Regions from separate parts of the Kribbella sp. NBC_01510 genome, predicted to be linked through region 1. Evidence: riboswitches for the same ligand, from Rfam matches in the RefSeq annotation. Region 1 holds a riboswitch; the other holds the start of a gene.
What was found. Region 1 has a riboswitch for S-adenosylmethionine ahead of thrC (threonine synthase). Riboswitches for the same ligand answer to the same signal wherever they lie in the genome.
Positions count from the first base shown of each region.

Region 2: linked by a shared signal. The riboswitch ahead of OG558_RS29860 (aminotransferase class V-fold PLP-dependent enzyme) and the one ahead of thrC (threonine synthase) in region 1 are both predicted to bind S-adenosylmethionine.

Region 1 is NZ_CP109418.1:3,485,191-3,494,094, forward strand. It holds gene OG558_RS17340 (DNA-3-methyladenine glycosylase 2 family protein) at 1-433, shown strand, start outside; gene OG558_RS17345 (cation:proton antiporter) at 461-1,708, shown strand; SAM riboswitch class I at 1,806-1,945, shown strand; gene thrC (threonine synthase) at 1,959-3,221, shown strand; gene OG558_RS17355 (ubiquitin-like small modifier protein 1) at 3,218-3,493, shown strand; gene OG558_RS17360 (VOC family protein) at 3,544-3,924, shown strand; gene OG558_RS17365 (zinc-dependent alcohol dehydrogenase family protein) at 3,938-4,960, shown strand; gene OG558_RS17370 (hypothetical protein) at 5,246-6,469, opposite strand; gene OG558_RS17375 (dihydrodipicolinate synthase family protein) at 6,684-7,634, opposite strand; gene OG558_RS17380 (mandelate racemase/muconate lactonizing enzyme family protein) at 7,644-8,780, opposite strand; gene OG558_RS17385 (LLM class flavin-dependent oxidoreductase) at 8,878-8,904, shown strand, end outside.
Region 2 is NZ_CP109418.1:6,004,264-6,013,167, forward strand. It holds gene OG558_RS29840 (fatty acid desaturase family protein) at 1-147, opposite strand, end outside; gene OG558_RS29845 (fatty acid desaturase family protein) at 203-1,282, opposite strand; gene OG558_RS29850 (alkaline phosphatase D family protein) at 1,501-3,027, shown strand; gene OG558_RS29855 (prolyl oligopeptidase family protein) at 3,144-5,201, shown strand; gene OG558_RS29860 (aminotransferase class V-fold PLP-dependent enzyme) at 5,218-6,582, opposite strand; SAM riboswitch class IV at 6,598-6,711, opposite strand; gene OG558_RS29865 (VOC family protein) at 6,808-7,176, shown strand; gene OG558_RS29870 (DinB family protein) at 7,217-7,747, shown strand; gene OG558_RS29875 (DNA translocase FtsK 4TM domain-containing protein) at 7,875-8,904, shown strand, end outside.

The DNA of each region.
Region 1 (8,904 bases):
GCGGCTGATCCCGTCGTGGCAGTGGCTGCGGGCCGGCGTGGAGAACCGCCGGTCCCGCGTGGTCGTGACAGCGGCGACGCGAGCAAAGGCGCTGGAGCGGACGCTCGAGCTGACCGACTCGGCCGAGATCGAGCGGCGGCTCCGATCACTCCCGGGCGTCGGGGTGTGGACCGCGGCCGAGGTGCGGCAGCGCGCCCACGGCGACGCCGACGCGTTCTCGTTCGCGGACTATCACGTGTCCCGCGATGTCTCCTACGCCCTCATCGGCGAAGAGCTCGACGACGAGGGCTGCGCCGAACTCATCGAGCCCTACCGCGGTCATCGCTTCCGCGTCCAGCGCCTGTTGGAGCTCACCGGCATCGGCCATCCCCGCTACGGCCCGCGCATGGCGCTGCCCACGCACACGCCCGGCGCAACGCATCGCTTGAGGTAACTCCGCCAGGGGCACAGGATCGCCACCATGACGATCAACGGGGACGGGCTCTACCTGGTGGCGGGGCTGGCCCTGTTGCTCGGGGCGATCCTGCCCCGCATGCTCCGCCGGTACGCCGTCTCGGCGCCGATCGGGTTCCTCGGCGCCGGCGTACTGCTGGGCCTGGCCGTCGACCGTACCCACCTGAGCCCGATCGTGGAGACCGGGATCGTCAAGCATCTCGCCGAGCTGACGATCCTGGTCGCGTTGATGGGCGTCGGACTGGCGATCGACCGGCCGATCGGATGGCGCCGGTGGATGGTGACCTGGCGCCTCCTGCTGGTGGCCATGCCCGCCTGCATCGCCGCCGTGGCCGGCGCCGGCTGGCTGCTCGGGCTGGCCCCGGCGACCGCGCTGCTGCTGGGCGCAGTCCTCGCCCCGACCGATCCAGTGCTCGCCTCGGACGTCCAGGTGCAGGGGCCGTCGACCGGCGCGGGCGCCGAGCCGGAGGAGGACGACGAGGTCCGCTTCGCACTCACCTCGGAGGCGGGTCTGAACGACGGTCTGGCCTTCCCGTTCGTGTACGCCGCGGTGTTCGCGGTCACCAAGGGATCCGTGGGTAACTGGGCGCTCGAGTGGTTCGCCTGGGACCTGGTCGGCCGGATCGCGATCGGTGTGGCGGTCGGTGCGGGCGTGGGCTGGTTGCTCGGCCGGATGGCCTTCTCCGCGCCATCGCGGACCTTCCGCCTGGCCGACTCGCGCGAACCCGTGCTGGCCCTCGCGATGACGCTAGGTGTCTACGGCCTCGCCCAGGTGCTCCACGGCTACGGCTTCCTGGCCGTGTTCGTCGCGGCGCTGGCGCTCCGGGCTGCCGAGCGGCAGCACGACTTCCACGAGGAACTGCACGGATTCGTCGAGCAGCTCGAGCACATCCTGACCTGGGGGATTCTGCTGCTGCTCGGAGCGGCGATCACGGCTGGACTGCTCCGCCCGCTGACCGTGGCCGGCGCCGCGCTGGGGCTGCTGTTGGTGCTGGTGATCCGACCAGTGACCGCGTGGGTCGCGCTGGCCGGGACTCCGATGCGCCGCTCCGAACGATGGGTGACGGCCGCATTCGGAGTGCGTGGTGTCGGGTCCGTGTTCTATCTGGCGTACGCCGGCGCCGCGTTCCACACCGACCTGCCCTGGTTGTGGGCGACGGTCGGTTTCACCGTCGTACTGAGCGTGGTCGTTCACGGCGTCGCGGCGACGCCGATGATGCGGATGCTCGACCAGCGTCGGGGCCGGACTCCCTGAGCGCTCGAGCCTTCCCGGAGCTGCAGGGCTGAGATCGAGCGTCTCGGATAGTGGGAACGGAAGACACAATATGGACCCTATTGGGTAATCTCGGGGGAGCTCATCCAGAGGGACTGAGGGAAACGGCCCGTTGAAGTCCCGGCAACCCTCCCCGTTGAGGCCCCAGTCCGGGGCCCTCGCGGCGGAACGGTGCCAAATCCGTCCCGTGCCGAGATCCGGTTCCGGGGAAGATGAGAGGGGAACCTCACTCATGAGCCTGACCGCCGCCACCCACACGATCCGCGAAGGTGCCTTCGGCAACGGTACGCACCTGAGCTGTCGCGCCTGCGGGGCGAAGTCGCCGCTCGGTCCGTTCTACGCCTGTATGGAGTGCTTCGGTCCGCTCGAGGTCGGGTACGAGTACCCGACGATCACGCGGGCGCAGATCGAGGCCGGTCCCAAGAACATCTGGCGCTACCAGCCCTTGCTGCCCGTCCCGGTCGACGTGGCCAGCTTCCCGAACACCGAGCCCGGCTACACCCGGCTCGTCGACGCGCAGAACCTGGCCCGCGAGCTGGGGCTGCGCAAGCTCTGGGTGAAGGACGACTCCGGCAACCCGACCCACTCCTTCAAGGACCGCGTGGTCGCGTCCGCCCTGAGCGCCACCCGCGAGCTCGGCATGACGGTCTTCGCGTGCCCCTCCACCGGCAACCTGGCCAACGCCGTCGCGGCGGCCGCCGCCCGCGCCGGCATCCGCTCGGTCGTGTTCATCCCGCACGACCTCGAGCGCCCGAAGGTGATCACCACCGCCGTGTACGGCGGGACCCTGGTCGCCGTCGAGGGCAACTACGACGACGTGAACAAGTTGGCCTCCGAGATCGCCGGTGAGGAGGAGGGCTGGGCGTTCGTCAACGTGAACGTGCGGCCGTACTACTCCGAAGGCTCGAAGACCCTGGCCTTCGAGATCGCCGAGCAGCTCGGCTGGCGGTTGCCGCAGCAGATCGTGATCCCGGTCGCGTCCGGCTCGCAGCTGACCAAGATCGACAAGGGCTTCACCGAGCTCGGCAAGCTCGGCCTGGTCGACGCCACCGACTACAAGGTGTACGGCGCTCAGGCGACCGGGTGCTCGCCCGTGGCGCAGGCGTTCCGGGACGGCCACGACGTGGTCAAGCCTGTCCGTCCGAACACCATCGCCAAGTCGCTGGCGATCGGGAACCCGGCTGACGGACCGTATGTGCTCGACGTCGCCCGCCGTACCGGTGGTGCGATCGAGGACGTCAGCGACGAGGAAGTCATCGAGGGCATCCAGTTGCTGGCCCGGACCGAGGGCATCTTCGCCGAGACCGCGGGCGGGGTGACGGTCGCGACGCTGAAGAAGCTGATCGCCACCGGGCAGCTCGACCCCGAGGCCGAGACCGTGATCATCAACTCCGGTGACGGGCTGAAGACGCTCGACGCTGTGGCCGACCGGGTCGGCCCCAAGGTGACCATCCCCGCGTCGTACGACGCCTTCGTGAAGGCAGGCCTGCAGTGAGTGTGAGCGTTCGCGTCCCGACCATCCTGCGGCCCTACACCCAGGGCGTGTCCGAGGTGTCCGCCGAGGGCTCCACGCTGATCGAGGTGCTCGACTCGCTGGACGGCTCCTACCCGGGCATCAAGGGCCGGGTCCTCGACGAGTCGGGCGAGCTGCGCCGATTCGTGAACGTGTACGTCGACGACGACGACGTACGCTTCGCCGACGGCCTGCAGACGTCGATCAAGGACGGCGGGCAGGTCTCGATCATCCCGGCGGTCGCCGGCGGCTGATCTGTTCATCCGGGCGTGGATCGTCCGGAATAGCCGCTAGCGTTCCCGCCATGGCGACCAAATGGACCCTTGGTGGAGACGCGGCCGAGCCGCAGCGGCTGGCGGAGTTCTGGGCAGCGGCGCTCGGCTACATCCTCGAGCCCGGGTATGACGACCCGGACGGAGCCTCGATCGTGGACCCCGACGACGTCGGGCCGGCGATCGGGTTCCTCCGGGTGCCCGAGCCCAAGACCTCGAAGAACCGGCTGCACATCGACATCCGCGTGGCCGGTCCGACCCGTGATGACGTGACCGCCGACCGGATGCGGAGGAAGGCGGTCGAGTTGGTGGGGCTCGGTGCTGTGCAGGTGCGCGAGGAGTTCTACGGTCCCGACGTCCTCGGCCACATTGTGATGCTCGATCCCGAGGGCAACGAGTTCTGCGTCGGCTGACTACGATACCTTGGTGCGCGCTGTCGTCATCGAGGAGTACGGCGTTCTGCCCGTCGTACACGAGGTTCCGCGGCCTGAGCCGGCGGAGGGTGCGGTCGTCCTGAAGGTCGAGGCGACCGGGCTGTGCCGAAGTGACTGGCACGGGTGGATGGGCCACGACGCGGACATCGTGCTGCCCCACGTGCCTGGTCATGAGCTCGCTGGGACGATCGCCGCCGTCGGTGCGGGAGTCACGGGGTGGCAGGTTGGCGACCGGGTGACGACGCCGTTCATCTGCGCGTGCGGGTCCTGTGAGCAGTGCCGCGAGGGCAACCAGCAGGTCTGCGTTCGGCAGGAACAGCCAGGCTTCACCTATTGGGGCTCCTTCGCCGAGTACGTCGCCGTGCCGTACGCACAGGTCAACCTGGTCCGCCTGCCCGATGAGCTGGATTTCGCCACCGCGGCGGGGCTGGGCTGCCGCTTCGCCACGTCGTTCCGCGCCATCCGCCAGGTCGGCCGGCTCACCGCCGGCGAAACCGTCGCGATCTTCGGCTGCGGCGGCGTCGGCCTCTCCGCCGTGATGATCGCCGCGTCCCTGGGCGCCCGGGTGATTGCAGTCGACACCAATCCGTCGGCGCTGAAGCTGGCCCGCGAGTACGGCGCCACCGACCTGCTGGTGGCGTCACCGGACACCGTCCAGGAGATCCGCGACCTCACCGCCGGCGGCGCTCACGTGACGATGGACGCCCTAGGCTCCAACGACATCGTCCAACAATCCCTGCAGGCCCTCCGCCCCCGAGGCCGCCACCTCCAGGTCGGCCTCCTCCCATCCGGCGTCCAGCTAGACGTCAGCCGCCTCATCGGCCAGGAACTCCAATGGCTAGGCAGCCACGGCATGCCCGCCCACGCCTACCCGGAGCTGCTGCAACTTGTTGCCGAGGGCAACCTCAACCCCGCAAACCTGATCACCCGCACCATCACCCTGGAAGAAACCCCAGCGGCTCTCGCCGCGTTGTCGGACGGCACCCCCGCCGGTGTCACTATCGTCCGCCCCTGAAGTGGGCTCTTCTGCTGGATGTGTGGGCGAGGTGAGTGAGGTCGGCCGGTGTGCAAGCTCGACAGGAGGTATCGGTCCAGGGCGCTGCTCGGGTCAGGCATTCGCGCCTGGCCCGGCCGGGCCAGGGCGGACACCTCCTGTCGAGCTTGCACACCCAGCCACCGTCCGCATCCCCGGGCTGCCGCCGTCCGTAGCCGACCGGCCCGCATCTCCGGGCTGGCACCGTCCGCACCCCGACCAGCCCGCACCGGCAGGCAACTGGGGGCCACACCTAAATCCTCACCATTAGAGGCGGATGAGGTAGACGGTGGGTGGGCGGCCGGTGCGGCCGTGTTGCTGGGTGCCGGTGGGGGCGGCCAGGCCGGCTCGTTCTAGGCGTTTCAGGACGCGTCGCGCCGTCCGGAGTTGGACGGCCAGGTGGTCGGCGACGTCTTGGGTGGTGAGGCCGTCGGGGAGGGTGGCGGTGAGTTCGCGCATGCGGGCCAGGGTTTGGGTGTTGAGGCCGACGCGGCGGGCCAGGAGCGGGAGGCTTTCGGTGCCGCGGGTGGTGGCGGGCTGGTCGCCGGTGGGTTCGATCACGATCTCGACGTCGTCGGACATCGACACGACGCCGGCGACCGCGCCGATCGACTCGGCCCGGCTGACTGCGCGACGGGCGAGCGCTTCCGCCTCCGCCGCCGTACGTCCGACGCCGAAACCGACGTACGCCGTACTGTGCCGCGCCGCGAGGTGGTCTAGTAAGGGCATCCGCGTGAACTGCTCGGTTGCCTGCTCGAGCAGGCCGCGGGTGGTGACGACCAGGTGCCGCCCGTCCGGGAGCGCGGCCAGGCTGCCGCCGAGCGTGATCAGGTCGCCGGCCAGGGCGTCGTCCGGCTCGGGCAGGGCGATCACGCCGAGCGCGACCTGCGCGTCCCCGACGTGTTGCCCGGTCGTGGTCAGGACCAAGGCTTGCAGGGTCGAGCGGATCGAGTACCGCGACGGGGCCAGCCGGACCGAGGGCATCTCGTTCTCGAGCAGGTGGAAAGCCGAGCCCAGGCAGCTGATCGCGACCTTCGTGTCGTGCTTGTCGCGCGCGATCCGGTGGAACGCGACGATGTCGTCGGAGGTCAGGCCAGGCCGGTACGGCAGCACGTGGATCTGGTCGGTCGGCAGCTTGGCCTCGATCAGCGTCTCCAGCACCTCACTCCGGCGCAGCGTGTCGATCGAGAACTGGGTGACGTTGTGACCGAGCCGCAGCAGCTCGACCAGGGCCCGGAGCAGCGTGGCGCCGTCGTACGACACGTACATCGCCGGTCGGTCGATCACGCCGGCCTCGGTGGCGATCGTGTACGGCACGACGCCGGTGAACAGCAGGGCGTCGACCTGCTCGTGCGCCTGCTCGACCAGCTCGACGGCCTCGGTCTCGTGGCGGTAGGGAAGTGGGAGCAGGGTCGCGCCGCTCGGCGGGCCGACCGCGATCACGCGCTGCACCAGGTCCTCCGGGCCGACGACGCCGACCACGAGTGCCATCAGGCCACCGCGCCCGAGGCTGAGCTGATCTGCACGGCACTCCTTCGACTTCTGGTCTGGCCCTCAACTCGCAGAATAGCGCAGCCGAGCCTGGGCACTTGACGTTCAAGCCGGTCTCTCTTAGTTTCGGTCAAGACCACAATTGCCGCCACCCGGAGGCGGTCGCGACGGCGTCGGTGTGGTGGAGCGTGGAGGGAGCGCGCCACCCCACTACCTAGCTATTGAGCTCCTCGAGGCAGCGGATCACCACGTCGCGCTCGCCGGCCGGCAGCGGAGGTCCGTAGGGGTCGTACGACGCCTCTTCGGGGATCAGCCCCTCCCAGACTGCCGCCCAGAGCATGCGCTGGACGTAGCCCTCGATGGGTGCGTAGAAGGTCGCGGCCGCGAACCGGTCCAGCCGGTCGGACGCGGTCAGGAAGCCAGCATGGTCTCCTGACGTCCAAGCCGACACCACAGTGGCCGACAGCGGGACCTGCGCTGCGGCGATCCCGACCAGTGCCGTATCCGCGCCCCACATGAACGAAGGCCCGTACATCCGATCCTCACCGGTGATCAGCAGCTTGCTAGTCCCGCGTCCCGCCCAGATGGCGTCCTGACACCCGATAGCGCGATCCAGCGTTGCAGTCTTCACCCCAAGCATGGAGTCCAGGCTCAACAGATCGCGGATCAGCGCCGGCGGGTACGGATACCCACCAGCCTCGCCATGCAGGTAGAAGCCGACCAGTGGCAGCCCACTCTCCGCCGCCACCCGCTCGTGCAGCGCCACGGCCTGTGCATGCCCGTCCGGCAACAAACCCAGTGCAGCCAGCGGATAGACCATCACCGCATCGGCCCCACCCGCAGCGGCCTGCAGTGCCATCGTCACAGTCGCGTCTGCCGCCTCCTGCAGGCTTTGTGCCGAAGAAGACCGCGGTACGCCGACTCCCGCAACAATCGGGACGTCAGTAGCCTCCCGCCACGTCTCCAACACCTTCGACCGGTCAGCCGGAGACAGGTAGAGCCCACGCCCCGTATGGGCCCACACCGCGAGCCCACCGATGGACTCTGCCGTGAGAGCACCGGCGTACGCGGTCAGAGCGTCGTACGCGACGACGCCGTCGGAGTCCATCGGGGTGACGACCGCGGGGAGCAGTGTGCCGCGGAGTTGCTCGACGAGTGGGTGCATGTGGACCTCTCAGACGTCGTGGCCGAGGCCTGGGCGCTTCGGTACGTCGATCCAGCCGTCGCAGTCGGCGAACACGCTCGGAGCCAGTGGGTCCTCGTCGACCATCAACGGCCCGACCAGATCGGCGGCAACGGTGGCGCCCGGTACGGCGGCGGCCAGGTGGACCGCGGCCAGTGTGGCCACGCCCAGCTCCGGCATGGAGCCTACCTTCACCGCGAGCCCGGCCGCCTCGGCCACGTTCGCGATCTGCAGGGCGCGATGCAGTCCGCCGACCTTGAGGATCTTGATGTTCAGTACGTCGGCCGCACCGCGCCGCGCGATCTCCAGAGCGTCATGCAGCGAGTGCATGCTCTCGTCGACCATGACGCGTACGTCGAGACGCTCACGCAGCCGCACGAGCCCGGCAAGGTCCCAGCGTGGCAGCGGCTGCTCCAGCAGTGTCAGGCCGGCGTCGGTCATCTTGGCGAGATACGGCAGCGCAGTGGTCGCGTCGTACCCCTCGTTGGCGTCCAAACAGAGCTCTGCGTCGGCGGGGATGACCGCACGGACCGCACGGATCAGTTCGAGGTCCTTGGCCGGCCCATGGCCGCCCTTGACCTTCAGATGCCGGAAGCCCTTAGCCGCGTACTGCGCTGCCTCGGCGGCCATCTCGTCGAGCGTGCCGAGCCCGACCACCCAGGTCGTCTGCACGCGCTCTCTGATGCTGCCACCGAGCAGCGCGTGCACCGGCCAGCCACTGAGCCGTCCGGCCAGGTCGTAGAGCGCGATGTCGAGGCCGGCCTTGGCCACCTGCTGGCCACGCAGGACGGTGTCCATCACCACATGCGCACCGGCCCGGTCGAGCGGATCACGACCGATCAGGGCGGGCGCGAGGTACTCCTCGATGGCGGCGGTGACCCCGGCCAGCGTCTCGCCGGTGTACGCCGTCATCGGTGAGGTCTCGCCGATCCCGATCGCGCCGTCGGCGGTATGGATCGCGACGACCAGGCTGACCAGTTCGGTGCTGATCCCGCTGCTGATCTGGAACGGCCGGCGGTACCGCGCGCTGACCACCCGGGTCTCGATCGCGCTGATCCGCCCGGCCGCTGACCCGGCGGCTGATTCTGGGCCGGTCGGCAACCCGACCGGATGCGATGCAACACTCAATTCCGGCTCCTAAGGGTCGCAATCTGATCCGAAAGCATTTACGGTCAAGACCGTAAATACCGCGAGCGCTCTCTGTCAACGGAAGGCGGCACCCCCGATGCGGCTGGGTCTCTATCTGAACCTC
Region 2 (8,904 bases), 2.5 Mb from region 1:
CAACGCCGTCAGGACCACGCTGATCCGGGTGAGGTAGTAGCCCTGGCGCCGCCGCAGCAGGCCGAGCTCCCGCACAGTCTGGAGGAGATCCGTGTACAGGCTGACGTACCGCTGCTGGGCGCCCACGCCGTCATCATCAAGAATCATCGTGACGCCAGGCGTGCGGAGAGGTGGACCGGTCAGGTCGGCTGGGCAAAGTGCATCAGTTCCGGTTCTGCGCGACGAGTGGGCACTGGAACGGGTCGCGCGCCCGCAGCCCGACGTTGTTCAGGTAGTCGACAACGATCTTGTACGACGCGAAGAAGCCGACCTCGGTGTACTTCACCTCATGCAGGGCGCAGTACTCGCGGACGATCGGCCGGACCGCCTTGAGCGTCGGCCGGGGCATGCTCGGGAACAGGTGGTGCTCGATCTGGTAGTTCAGGCCGCCCATGGCGAAGTCGACCATCACCCCGCCGCGGACGTTGCGGGACATCAGCACCTGGCGCCGCAGGAAGTCCAGCTTCATGGTCCTCGGCACCAGGGGCATGCCCTTGTGGTTCGGGGCGAACGAACCGCCGAGGCAGACCCCGAAGACGGCGAGCTGCAAGCCGAGGAACGCGCCGGCCTTGCCGATCGGCAGCAGGATGAACAGCACGGCCAGATAGGCGCCGATCCGGCCCACCACGATCGCGGCCTCGATGCGCTCGACCGAGGTCGCTCCCCGGCGCAACAGGTGGCGGATGCTCGAGACGTAGAGGCTCAAGCCTTCCAGGGTCAGCAACGGGAAGAACAGCCAGCCTTGGCGGCGGGTCAGCCACGCCTGGAAGCCGCTGCGCTTGGCAACGTGCTCGGGGGTGAACGCGACGACCCCGATCGCGATGTCCGGATCCTTTCCCAGTTGGTTCGGCGCCCCATGGTGACGGCTGTGCTTCGACCGCCACCACGCGGCGCTCATCCCGACCAGTCCACCGGCCAGCAGGCGAGCGGTCCAGTCGTTCCAGGCGGCGGAGTCGAAGATCTGCCGGTGCGCGCTGTCGTGGCTGAGAAAGGCGACCTGCGTCAGCACCAGCGCCAGGGCACCCGCCATCAGGAGCTGGAACCAGGAGTTGCCGAGCAGGCCGACACCGACCCAGACCGCCGCGAAGGCGGCCAGCACCAGGCCGATCCGGGTGAAGTAGTACCCGCGCCGCCGCTTGAGTAGTCCGAGCTCGCGGACGGTCGTCAGGAGGTCGGTGTAGAGGTTCGTGTACCGCTGCTGAGGCCGTGGCGGATCATGTTCGTCCGCGACAAGCTGTGACATGGAAATGCCCCGCTCCGGAGTGCATCGGTCGATGCGCTACCGGGTCCAGGGCAGCGGGTACGAGAAGGTGGCTGGTACCCCCAACGGAACCACGCCCAGTAGCCACAAGCAAGCCGGCGTCCGGTGACCGCGGCCGGCTGTCCGGCGCTGCCGGTGATTTGGCGTCCAGTTCGCCCGGCCGTCATCTGACTGTCATCAGCGGAGCGCATTTTCGGCTCATGAACTTGAGCCGCCGCCAGCTCCTGGCCGCATCCACCGTCGCCGGCGCCACCCTCGCAGTACCAGGGGTTGCGACCGCGGTCCCCGCTGTCATTCGCCGTGATCGACCCGCCCTGCCATCCGGCATCGCCAGCGCCGACGTGACCCCGCAGTCGGCCGTCGTCTGGTCCCGCACGGACCGCCCCGGCCGGCTGGTCGTCCAGCTGACCAGCAACGGTCGCTTCGACAAGTCGATCCGGCTGCGCGGTCCGGTCACCAGTGCCGCCGACGACTTCACCGCGCGGCTTCCGCTGCGTGGCCTGCGTCCCGGCCAGCGCTACGACTACCGGATCGGCTTCGAGGACGCCCATGGCCGCGTCGGCGAGACCCTCGACGGTTCGTTCAGTACGCCGGGCCGCAACCGGCCGGTGTCCTTCGTGTTCACCGGCGACACCGCGGGTCAGGGCTACGGCATCAATCCGGACCTCGGCGGCATGATCGCGTACAAGGCCATGCACGACACCCGCCCTGACTTCTTCCTGCACTCCGGCGACAACATCTACGCCGACGGCCCGATCGCGGCCGAGCTGAAAGTTGCCGACGGCACCATCTGGAAGAACCTGGTGACCGACGAGGTCGCCAAGGTCGCTGAGACCCTGGCCGAGTACCGCGGCCGGTACAAGTACAACCTGCTCGACCACAACGTCCGCGACCTGTACGCCGACGTGCCGCTGGTCGCGCAGTGGGACGACCACGAGACGCTGAACAACTGGTACCCGGGGGAGATCCTCACCGACGACCGCTACACCGAGAAGCGCGTCGACGTCCTCGCGTCCCGGGCGAAGAAGGCCTTCCTCGAGTACCTGCCAATGGAGCACGTCGCGGGCCGGGACCGGATCTACCGCAAGGTCGGCTACGGCCCGCTGCTCGATGTCTTCTGCCTGGACATGCGGACCTACCGCGGCGCCAACCCGACGCCCGCCACCGCCGGCCCGGTCGCGATGCTCGGTGCCGAGCAGGCCGCCTGGCTGGTCCGCGAGGTGGCCGCGTCGAAGGCGACCTGGAAGGTGATCGCCAGCGACATGCCGCTCGGCCTGCTGGTCCCGGACGGCGACCTGATCGAGGCCGTCGCCAACGGCGTCGCCGGTGCGCCGGGTGGTCGCGAGCACGAGATCGCCTGGGTGCTGAGCCAGTTCAAGAAGCGCAAGGTCCGCAACGCGATCTGGCTGACCGCCGACGTGCACTACGCGGCCGCCCATCACTACGACCCGTCCCGTGCGGCGTTCACCGACTTCGACCCGTTCTGGGAGATCGTGGCCGGCCCGATCAACGCCGGTACGTTCGGGCCGAACGCGCTGGACGACACATTCGGCCCGCAGGTCGTGTTCTCGAAGGCCGCGGACTTCGCGAGCCAGTCACCGGCGAGCGGTAACCAGTTCTTCGGCCACACCACGATCGACCCACGCACCGGAGTCCTCACGGTCTCGTTGCGCAACCTGTTCGGCACGGTCCTCTGGACCAAGGACATCACCCCGGCCCACCACTGAGGGGCCCGTCGTACTCACCTGGCTCCGGCGCCTGCGCGGGATGCCGCCCACCGGAGCAGGTGAGTACGACGCTCATCCGCGGCTGAAGGTTGTCCTGTCCGGTTAGGTTTGTCCGCATGAGCTATCCGGAGAGCCGCCGCGACGATGTGGTCGACACGCTGCATGGGCAGGAGATCGCCGACCCGTACCGCTGGCTGGAAGACCCTGACGCACCCGACACCCGGGACTGGGTCCGCAGGCAGAACGAGTTCACCCAGGCCGAGCTCTCCGGCTATCCGGAGCGCGAGTGGTTCCAGACCACCATGGCGGCGGTCCTGGCGCGCCCACGCGCCGGCGTGCCGGCGAAGAAGGCCGGCTGGTACCTCGTCGGCCGCAACGACGGCACGCAGGCCCAGGATGTCGTGTACGTCGCCGAGTCCCTCGACGCGCTGCTCGCCGGCGGCCGGGTCCTGATCGACCCCAACACGCTGTCTGCCGACGGCACTGACTCGCTGGGCTCGTTCACTGTGAGTCCGGACGGCAAGTACCTCGCGTACGGCGTCAACGAGAGCGGCAGCGACTGGACGACGTTCCGGCTGCTCGACATCGCCACCGGCACGCCTGTGGACGACGTGGTCACGGGGGCGAAGTTCTGCGAAGCCACGTGGCTCCCCGACAGTTCGGCGTACCTCTATCTGCACTACCCGGCGAGTGGTCGCAGTGAGGGGACCGAAACGAAGACGCTCACCGGTGGGCGTCTGATGCTGCACAAGGTCGGCACGCCGCAGTCGGATGACGAGCTCGTGCTGAGCTTCCCGGACCAGGACCGCTACTTCATCACGCCGGAGGTGTCGGAGGACGATCGCTACCTCGTCGTCCACATCACCGAGGGCACCGACCCCGGAGCTCGGCTCTGGGTCTTTCCGATCACGTCCGACGGTTTCGGCGAGCCGGTGAAGGTGGTGGACTCCTTCGCCGATGAGATCGCGTTCGTGCGGATGTCCGGCGACCAGCTGGTATTGCGGACCGATCGTGACGCCTCCCGTGGTCGTGTCGTGCTCGCTTCGCTGGACGGTGAGTTCGTCGACCTGATCCCGGAAGGCGAGGCCACACTGCAGGCGGTTCGCGGCACTGCCGCCGGACTGGCCACCCTGACGCTGGTCGACGCACAACCGGCGTTGACGCTCTTCGCGCTCGACGGGTCCGATGCGCGGGCCATCGACGTACCGGGCGGGGGAGTGGTGGGCTTCGATGCCAGCCCCGAGTACGACGAGCTCTTCATCGGCCTGTCGACCACAACCGATCCCACGGTGTCGTACGTCGTCTCGACGTCGTCGGGCGTCGTCCGTGCGTTGCCGGAGCTCGTCCGTGGCTCAGGTGGATTCACGTCCCCGTCGGTCACCGTGACGCGACGCGTCGAGCCGGGCCGCGAGGTGCCGTACTTCCTGATCACTCGCTCCGACCTGGACACATCAGCCCCACGCCCGACGCTGCTCTACGGGTACGGCGGCTTCCGCATCCCGATCCTGGCCGACTACAAGCCGGGCTGGCCGGCATGGCTCGCGGCCGGCGGAGTGCTGGTGATCGCGAACCTGCGGGGCGGCGGTGAGTACGGCAGCGACTGGCACGACGCGGGACGGCTCAAGAACAAGCAGAACGTCTTCGACGACTTCATCGCGGTCGCCGAGCACCTGCGGGACACCGGGGTGACCACGCCTGCGCAGCTCGCGATCCACGGTCGCAGCAACGGCGGTCTGCTCGTGGGAGCGGCCATGACACAGCGACCGGACCTGTTCGCGGTCGCGCTGCCCGGTGTGGGCGTCATGGACATGTTGCGGTTCCACTTGTTCACAGTGGGCGCAGCGTGGGCCTCTGACTTCGGCCATCCGGACGATGCGTCGGAGTTCGAGGATTTGCTGGCTTACTCACCACTGCATCAGTTGCGCGACGGGACGTCGTACCCGGCGACGCTCGTGGTCACGGGCGATCACGACGACCGGGTGGTGCCGTTGCACAGTCACAAGTTCATCGCCGAGCTGCAGCATGCTCAGTCCGGTCCGGGACCGGTCTTGACCCGCGTCGAGGTCAACACCGGTCACGGCTTCGGGAAACCCGCCGCCATGGTCGCGGCGGAATGGGCGGACCTACTGGCGTTCGCTGCTCACCATGTAGGCCTTGTACCTCCTGAGCAGTAGGAGGGGCCGGCGTTCGTTACCAGATGCGAGGAGCTTGGAGGTCCCGCGGGTCGTCGGTGGGCTGACAGCCGTGCGCGGTGTCCTCGTACTCCGACCGCGGTCCACCGGCGGCCAGCGTCCGTACGGCGTTGACGAGCCGGTCCACGTGCTCACGCGTCGTACCGAGGCCGAGGCTCGCCCGGACCGCGGTGCCGTGCTCGGGGGAGTCCGCGAGCAGGTGACCGACGAGCGGGTGCGCACAGAACTTGCCGTCCCGGACACCGATGCCGTACTCGGCGCTCAGTGCCGCTGACACGAGCGTCGAGCTCAGACCGGCAACTGTGAAGCAGACAGTGCCGACGCGGTCCGCGTCCTCGCCGAAGATCGAGTACGTCGTGACGCCGGGGAGCTGAGCCAGGCCGGTCCGGAGGCGGGCGAGCAGACTGCGCTCGTGCTGCTCGATCGCGTCGCGGTGCTTGCTGATCGCGGCACACGCCGAGGCGAGGGCGATCGCGCCGATGACGTTGGGGGAGCCGCCCTCGTGCCGCGCCGGGCCGGTCGCCCAGACCACGGTGTCGCCGGTGACCGCGGTCGTCGCGCCACCGCCGTACAGGTACGGGTCGGCGGCGTCGAGCCAGTCGGCGCGGCCGATCAGCGCACCGGCGCCGTACGGCGCGTAGAGCTTGTGTCCGGACAGTGCGACCCAGTCGACGTCGAGTGCGGCGATGTCGACCGGCCGGTGCGGTGCGAGCTGCGCGGCGTCGAGGCAGACCCGCGCACCGTGCGCCTTGGCGACCGCGGCGATCTCCGCGATCGGGAAGATCTCACCTGTCACGTTGGAGGCGCCGGTCACGACCACCAGCCGCGGACCCTCCGGCGCGGTGCGCAGAGCGTCGGCGACGTTGGTCACCGCTTCACTGGGGGAGGCGGGCGCCGTCAGGCGGACGGTGCGCTCGGCCGGCCAGGGCAGGAGCGCGGCGTGGTGCTCGGACTCGAAGACGATCACGGTCGCGTCCGCCGGGACGGCCTGGGCGAGCAGGTTCAGCGCGTCCGTGGTCTGGCGGGTGAAGATCACCTGGTCGTCGGCACGGGCTCCGACGAACGCGTGCACCTCGGCGCGAGCGCGCTCGTACCATTGGGTGGTGATGCGGGACGCATAGCCGTTGCCGCGGTGCACCGACGCGTACGACGGCAGCGCCGCCTCGACGCTGGCCCGGACGGACTCCAGACACGGCGCACTGGCTCCGTGGTCGAAGTTCGCGTAGTCGGTGACTCGGCCGTCGGCCAGCGGGACCAGTAGGTCCGAGCCGACCGTGGTGGGGATGCTGCCGGTGACGAGCCGGGTGACCGTCGGCCGCGGCGTACTCGCGCTGGCCGGTTCGAGGATGGAGAGAATCGACATGCTGCTGCTCCAGGAAGTCCGCACTTGCCGAGCGGCGTATCCGCACGGCCTGGTCTTCACCCGGGGCACCCCACCGCGGAGGAGGGTTGCCGGCCAGCGAGCCGGGGCTTGGCGCTGGCACTCATGACCTGCCGAGAACGGTAACGAACAGCCCTCAGTCCACGCCAGTGGCAATCTCACATTCCGGGATTCCCAAACACATCCTGAGACGTGCAGACTGTTGCCATGATCGGACGGCTGCATCACCTGGCGATCGACTGCCCGGAACCGCTGGAGCTCGCGCGCTTTTACTCGGCGCTGCTCGGCAAGCCCATCACGTACGAGAGCGACGGCTGGGTGGTGGTCGCCGACAACGACCACACGTCAGGTCTCGCCTTCCAGCGTGCGCTCGGCCACCAGCGCCCGCAGTGGCCGGACCCCACACGTCCTCAGCAGATGCACCTCGACGTCATGGTCGACGACCTCGACGCGGCCGGGTCGGCGGTCCTGGCGCTCGGCGCTCGCAAGCTCTCGGCCACTGTGTACGAGGATCCGGCCGGTCACCCGTTCTGTCTCATCCCGCGACCCGGCTGGGCGCCGCCGGTCAATCCGTAATCGATTCGCCCCGCGCGACCGGGGCGTGTTGGATGGCGGCATGACGTTGACTAGGGCGTGGACGGCGCCAGCGGTCGAGCGGCCGGACGGCTCGCTGACTGCACCCGAGGCCGAACTGCTGCGGGGCTACCTGGATTTCTACCGGACCACTCTGCTGTACAAGTGCGCCGGTCTGACGGCCGAGCAGCTGGCCGAGCGGCCGTCGCCGCCGTCCAACCTTTCCTTGCTCGGCCTCATCCGGCATCTCACCAAGGTGGAGCGTATCTGGTTCCGCATCCACTTCGCGGCGGAGTCGCCGGCTGAGCCCCTGTTCGCTCCCGAGCTGGGCAAGGACGCCGATTTCGAGCGCATCGATCCGGCTGAGGCACAGGCGGCGTGCGAAGGCCTGATCGCGGAGTGGAAGCTGTCGGACGAGGCTGCGGCCGGGCGGTCGCTCGACGATCGCTTCACCTTCAGCGGGACCGAGTCGACGCTCCGGATGATCTACATCCACATGATCGGCGAGTACGGCCGCCACTGCGGTCACGCCGACCTGCTGCGCGAACAACTCGACGGCACCACCGGGGCGTGAAGCGACCGCTTGCTCTCGGTCTGTGGCTGCAGCCCGGTTGCGGCGGCGCTGTGACGTTATGTATGGGGCAGCGTAATCGGCGTGTGACACGTGGGACTCGAGAGGTAATCGGGGTAGCCTGCTAGATATGGCGACCCGCACGTCTTCCCCGGCGCGGGCGCAGAAGTCGGCAGCCAAACGGCCGAGTTCGGCTCGTTCGGCTGCTGGTGGACGCTCCCGGCCGTCAGGCGCCCAGAAGCGTGGGCAGAGCGCGAAGCGCGGTGGATCCTCCGCCGCGCGGACCAGCACGCCCAAGAACAGCGGACCTGGCCCGTTCGCGGCCGCCATGATCGTTCTCGGTCGCGGCGTGGTGAAAGTCTGGCTCGGCATCGCGCATCTGATCGGCAGCATGGTGCGCGGCATCGGTCACGGCGCCCGCGAACTCGACCCTGAGCACCGTCGTGACGGCGCCGGCCTGTTCCTGATCGGCCTGGCGGTCGTCGTGGCCGCCGCGATCTGGTGGGACCTCCCGGGCGCGGTCGGCAACGGCATCCGGACCGTCGTCGGCGGCAGCGTCGGCATGCTCGGCTGGGCCGTCCCGCTGATGCTGCTGTTCGTCGCGATCCGCACTCTGCGTCACCCGGACCGCAACGGCCCGGCCGGACGTCAGGTGATCGGCTGGACCGCCATCTCCCTCGGCGTACTCGGCCTGGTCCACATCGCCAACGGTCTGCCCCGTCCGAGCAACCCGGCCGACGGTTCGTTGCGGGACGCCGGCGGCGCGATCGGGTACGTCGTCTCGTCCCTGCTGTCGGACCTGTTGACGCAGTACGTCGCCGCACCGCTGCTGGTGCTGCTGTCGATCTTCGGTGCCCTCGTCGTCACGGGCACTCCGGTCTACGCGATCCCACTGCGGTTCCGTGCGGCGTTCGACGTACTGATGGGGCGTACGGCGCTGCCGGAGGACGCACCGTCCGTCGTGGCCGCGCCGACCGACGACACCGTGCGGCTGACCCGCAAGGAGCGCCGGGCCAAGGCCGCGCAGGAGGAGGACGGCGAGCCGACCATCAAGCCGTACGACTCGCCGGTGCTCGAGGGACGTGAGATCTCCAAGCGAGGCCGCAAGGCCAAGGCGGCTCCGGTTCCTGAGGAGGACGCGTACGACGTCGACGGTGATG